DNA from 2 places in the Paenibacillus sp. M-152 genome. Region 1 is predicted to be linked to the other one. Evidence: riboswitches for the same ligand, from Rfam matches in the RefSeq annotation. Region 1 holds a riboswitch; the other holds the start of a gene.
The links. Region 1 has a riboswitch for cyclic di-GMP ahead of EGM68_RS02480 (transglutaminase-like domain-containing protein). Riboswitches for the same ligand answer to the same signal wherever they lie in the genome.

Region 1 (3,165 bases):
AACAAGTGACCAAGCTGCTGCGGTTTTTGTGTTTTTTGTTTTTCCCATCATGTAGTCCTCCAAACTAACTGTAAAATTTGTTTCATTACATCTGTAGTACCATCATATCATTGCCTGTGCAGATACCAAAGGTAACCATACTCTATTGTCAACAAATTGCATGATATTTAAAATTTGCACATTAGCTTAAATTGAGTTCGCATAACCACACTTATCCATACATTTTCGTGAACAAAATCACAACAATTAAGTTACAACTATTTTCTAACAAAATGAGCCCTTTGAATCATTTTGTCGAATTATGGTCCCATTTTTCTTGCAACCTAAAGGATAAATGCCTCAAAAAGTGGAATTGCAAGATTACGATATATTCATTGAGGAAATTAATTATTTCCAACCTCATTCTTTATTCCATCAATTTAAGGAATAAATTCCAGAATGACCTTATCCTTTTCAAATAGGTGCCTTCTGGTTAATTTTGTTATATGATGTATAACCCCAAATCGATACATGAATATACTTTAATGTGATAAAATAACCTTTGTAAATGGGAACTCCGGTTCTAAAAGGATATTCATGAAACAAACTACAATTGTCTTACTAAAATTGTTCTTTTGTAAAGGAATTGGATATGACAACAAACCAAAAAAATGCCCAGTATGTCTGGAGCGATGATCCAGTTGCAATTATATGTACACCCTCTGCTTTTGCTAAAAAATCCCTCTTTTATATACAGGAAATAGGCTATTTCAAAACAGATGCTTATGTAATGGAACGGCAAAAGCTCACCTCTTTTTTGCTCCTTTTTACTCTGTCCGGGAGAGGGGAATTACAATACCGGGGCAAGGATTATATATTGAAACCTCATGATATGCTTTTTATTAATTGCGAAGAATATGTACAGTACAAAACTTCCTGTCAGAAGACATGGGAGTTTATTAGTGTGAATCTATATGGCAATCTTATTGACCATTTCTACGAACAATTCGATAAACACAATAAGCCGGTAATTTCACTAAAGGATTCAAATACAGTACTGGACAAGCTGCGTACCTTATTACATGTACAGCCAGAACGAAGCTTATCCTCTGAACTGCTCTCATCCAGGATAATCGTTGACTTGTTAACGATTATTTTACAGCACCCCTACGCCAATCCCAATGCGAATTCAGATGGAACGGCAGAGGTGCGCAAGGTAAAGCAATATCTAGATCAATCCTATTGCGAACGGATCACGCTGGATTCGCTAGCAGAAATGTTTGGTCTAAACAAGTTCAACCTGGCTAAAAACTTTAAAAAACAGATTGGCTTTTCCCCTATTGAGTATCTTATTAATGTTCGTATCACGGCTGCTCAAAGCTGGCTTAAAACTAGTGATGTAGCTATTGTGGACATCGCACAATATGTCGGCATTCCCAACACAAGTCATTTTATCAATCTGTTCAAAGAGCACATTGGAGAAACGCCTCATTCCTATCGCAAAAAATGGGGAAACCGTATAAAATAGGTCTTATGTATAATCTCCAAGCTTGCTTTGTCGATAAATAGCGAAAATTTGAGATTTAAACTTGCCTAATAGAGTACCTAACTGATAGAATAATAGTACAAGCTATTCAGGATAAATGGCAAACTTGTCGAAAGGCAAGGACGCAAAGCTACAGGGCCTTCTGTATGATGGCAGCCAGCTACCGGTTGAAGTGGCTTTTTGTCGTGCTTATTTTTCCCGAAAACTTTATACGAAATGGCAAACCTGTCGAAAGGCAGGGACGCAAAGCTATAGGGCCTTCTATTGATGATGGCAGCCTGGCCACCGAAAGGAAGTTTTTTATGGGGAAAATGATACTTTCCACACTTCTCCTATTTTTCATGCTGTCCGCAATTCTCTTAAATTCGACAATTTACGCTGCTGATAGTGTTGCATGGTTGGACCAAAACAATGTAAATCATGGGACGGTCAGTGTGCGCTACCCTGTTAAACCTAACGTTAAAACCAAGATTTTGGTTACCAAAGATGCACAAAAATACTCTTATAATCTAACACCCGGGAAATCCGAAGAAGTATTTCCTCTCCAAATGGGTAATGGGAACTATAACATCAGTATTTTGGAACAGCTTAGTGGTAATCAATATAAAGTGATAGGACAAGATACGATCGAGTTAAAGCTAAACGATAGCAAGGCAGTGTATCTTAATTCCGTTCAAAATATTAACTGGAGTAGTACTAATCAAGCGATTCAAAAAGCCCGTGAGTTAACCCAAGGTGCAACAACCGATCGCGAGAAGCTGCAAAAAATCTATGACTACGTAATTAGTCATATCAAGTATGACTCCAATCAGGCCTTTGCCTTAACGACTGACTATCTGCCACAAATTGATCATACGTTAAGCTCTCAAAAAGATATTTGTTATGGTTATGCTTCACTGATGGCTGCTATGTTACGAAGTGTAGATGTACCAACCAAGCTGGTTATGGGCAAATCTTCCTACGTGGACGCTTATCATGCCTGGAATGAGGTCTACATCGATAATCAGTGGGTGGTCGTAGACACTACAGTAGATGCAGCACTGTATATGGGTAAACAGAAATTCGAAATGGTCAAAGATCCCTCCAAATACATTAAAACAAAGCAATATTAATATCAATGTTTTAAATTCATATTTATTAAAAAATGAAAAATAGAACTATATTTCTTGAAGAGCCTTGATCACATGATCAAGGCTCTTTTTCTATCCTTGTTGAGAAATTGTTGAGATGTGGCATGTATTCTAGTCCAGGAAGACAATGAGATTTCCAACCATTATCTAATTTCGAGACAAAAGGAGGAGGTTCATCCCCGAACATGAATTTTCATAAATTCTGAACAAGTAATTAATGCGGCTAACATAGCATCATATGAATGAATGATGAATATATAAATACAGTTCTCTCGACCTCGAAGGAATAACCATTAGCCGTTAAATAAGAGTATTTTAAGAATAGGAGATTTGTTTACCGTATGAGAAAAAAATGGAATACAGCAACGGTTGCGCTATTGCTCTTTTTGCAGTGTTTGTTCAGCACAACACAAGCTTATGCACAAAATCCCGACTCTACTCTGCCAGTGACCCCAGGAACCGATCCGGTTCAGAGTGTGACTAACGATGTTTATCCAATGCCCTCAGAGC
Region 2 (3,165 bases), 870 kb from region 1:
TCAACCTTGCCCCATTCGATCACCAACCAATATAGAGAGGAAGTGGAGATTTATGAAGCTCGTACTTTTGTCTGGTGGTTCCGGTAAAAGATTATGGCCGTTATCCAACGATTCCCGTTCCAAACAATTTTTGAAGGTCCTGGAGAGCCCGGAAGGGATTTCGGAATCCATGGTACAGCGGGTATGGAGACAATTGGGAGACAACGGATTATCCGAATCCTCGTTTATTGCGACAGGGAGAGCGCAGGTCGAAATGATCCAGAGTCAGATCGGTTCGAATACGCGCATCATTGTTGAGCCGGAACGCAGAGATACCTTTCCTGCGATTGCGCTGACAGCGACTTATCTATATTCCATTGCGGGTGTTTCGCCTGATGAAATTATAGCTATATTGCCTGTAGATCCTTATGTAGAGGATGCTTTCTTTGCTTCCGTAGCCCAACTCGAACATACACTTCAGGAGAGTGAAGGAAAGCTTGCACTAATCGGGGTTGTCCCTTCCTATCCTTCAGAGAAATACGGTTATATTATTCCGAAAAACGATGCCACTCAAGGTAGCACAGGCTACCGCGAAGTGAGCCATTTTCAAGAGAAACCCGACCGGGAGCAGGCGGAGCGTCTAATGGAACGCAATGCTCTATGGAACTGCGGGGTTTTTGCATTCAAATTAAGCTATTTGCTGGATATTTTGGCATCCAAGGGCCTGCCGCTGAATTATGAAGAAATGCAAAAACAATATGCGTCTCTGGAAAAAATCAGCTTTGACTACGAAGTAGTCGAGAAGGAAAAAGACATCGTGGTGCTTCCGTACGATGGTTTTTGGAAGGATCTAGGAACCTGGAATACACTCACAGAAGAGATGTCTCATCAGCAAGTGGGTAGAGGGGTAGTAACGGAAGATTGCGTCAATACGAGTCTTATTAATGAGTTGGACATTCCTGTGGCGATCATTGGAACGAATGATCTGATTGTAGCCGCTAGCCCAGATGGCATTCTTGTGACCAATAAGGCAGAAAGTCCACGCATCAAGGAAGTGCTCAAGGCTCATGATCAGCGTCCAATGTATGAAGAACGTCGTTGGGGACAGTATCGGGTTGTAGACTATGTAAAGTATGACGAGGGTAATGAGGTACTGACCAAACGAATCCGCGTACACAAAGGTAAAAATATCAGCTACCAGCTTCACTTCAAACGAAGTGAAATCTGGACCATTATTAGCGGCGAAGCGGAAATTATTTTGAATGAGAAGCTGCATAAAGTAAAGGCCGGTGACGTAGTTCGCATCCCTGAAGGGACGAAGCATAGCATTTTGGCTGTAACCGATGTGGATTTGATTGAAGTTCAGACTGGCTCTGAGTTGGTTGAAGAGGATATTGTACGCTTTTGTATGGATTGGAATGAAATTTCTCGTCATCAATTTATCTCGTAATTATTTGCGTAAAAACGTAAAAAAGAAGATTTGATGAAAAATAATGGCCCAAACTGTCGAAATTGGGCGAAAACCTGTAAATTCATGAACATGACCTATTAAATTTTGGTAAAAAAAAGTCGATACTTAGGGTAAGAAGGAATCCAAACTCCTTCCAACGATAAACGCAGCCCTGTCGAAAGACTGGTACGCAAAGCTAAAGGGCCTTCCCGTAAGGATGGCAGCCTGGCTACCGAAAGGAAGAGCTAAAGTGAGATTCAATTTTATTCCTCTGTATCGACTGATACGTCATGTACTCCCCGTTGTTATACTTTTTTCTTTGTTTCCCGTCGGCTTTGGTGATTCTCTGTCTGTGGTGAATGCCGCTTCATTACAACCTGTTAATTCGGACGCTTCTACTCAGGCCCGTGAACTATACAATTATTTACTCAGCATCTCTGGAAAGAAAACAGTCACTGGTCAGCATGATTATTTGGAAAGTCCAGATGAATTAAGCAACAAGGTCCAAAAAATCAGCCAGGCGTATGTGGGTTTGCACGGCTATGAGATGGGAGCCATCTCTGGTCAATCCGACACTACAGAAGCAGCACAACGTAAAAATGTCGTCGATAGCGCTATTCGTTGGAGCAGAGCTGGTGGCATTGTGACGATGACTTTTCATGAAGCGTTGCCGGGTAGACCGCTGACTTGGGCCAATGTGCAGGCGAAAGTAAGTCAGGCGGAGTTCAATAAATACGTGACACCAGGCACTACGCAGTATAACCTCTTCATTGCCGATCTGGATAAGGTCGCTGTATCGTTAAAGCAGCTTCGTGATGCAGGTGTTCCAGTATTGTGGAGACCTTATCATGAAATGAATGGTGACTGGTTCTGGTGGGGAAACAAAAACAATTTCAATCAGCTATGGAATATCATGTACGACCGTTTTGTAAACACGCATCAGTTGAACAATCTGCTGTGGGTGTGGAGTCCCAATGCTCCCAATTCCTACACTGTCCCGTATACCCCGAAATATCCGGGGGATGACAAAGTGGATATTTTGGCAGTAGACATCTACAACAATGATTTTAAGCAAAGTCATTATGAAGGACTGCTCGGGTTGGCACGGAATAAGCCGATTGCCATTGGCGAGCATGGTGAGATGCCTAGCTCTGAGGTGTTGCAGGCACAGCCCAAATGGGTGTATTCCATGACTTGGGGCAAGATGCTGACTGAGAATAACACAACCAATCAAATACAGGATTATATGAACGATTCGAGGAGTTTGACACGGGATGATGTGAAAAATGGGCTGGCAGCAATCCAACAACCTGGGGCAGATGTGCCGACTTTACCGGATGAGGGACAAAGTGAGCCTATCCCGGTTCCGCCAGTAGTAATCGTACCCCCAGCTCCGACTCCTCCTTCTGTTCCTGATGTAGTATATGTGAACGGGCTGCGGGGCGAATATTTTAACAATATGAATGTGAACGGCAGTCCTGTTTTGATCCGTACAGACAGCAAGCTGGATTATAACTGGCGCGCCGTTGCTGCTGATCCTAAGGTAAATGCCGACCAGTTCTCGGTTCGCTGGACAGGTAAAATCAAACCACAATACAGCGAGACCTATACATTTACAACTATATCCGATGATGGTATTCGCGTATGGGTAGACGGCAAGCTGGTGATTGACAGTTGGTTCAAACAAAGCTGGACAGAGCGTAAAGGCAGTATTGCTTTGGAAGCAGGTAAAATGG

Region 2: another riboswitch for cyclic di-GMP. It lies ahead of EGM68_RS06290 (glycosyl hydrolase); the one in region 1 lies ahead of EGM68_RS02480 (transglutaminase-like domain-containing protein).

What each region holds. Positions count from the first base shown of each region.
Region 1 is NZ_CP034141.1:546,289-549,453, reverse strand. It holds gene EGM68_RS02490 (DUF445 domain-containing protein) at 1-48, opposite strand, end outside; gene EGM68_RS02485 (helix-turn-helix transcriptional regulator) at 632-1,507, shown strand; cyclic di-GMP riboswitch class I at 1,615-1,693, shown strand; cyclic di-GMP riboswitch class I at 1,734-1,815, shown strand; gene EGM68_RS02480 (transglutaminase-like domain-containing protein) at 1,828-2,637, shown strand; gene EGM68_RS02475 (LPXTG cell wall anchor domain-containing protein) at 2,997-3,165, shown strand, end outside.
Region 2 is NZ_CP034141.1:1,421,285-1,424,449, forward strand. It holds gene EGM68_RS06285 (sugar phosphate nucleotidyltransferase) at 53-1,429, shown strand; cyclic di-GMP riboswitch class I at 1,585-1,666, shown strand; gene EGM68_RS06290 (glycosyl hydrolase) at 1,680-3,165, shown strand, end outside.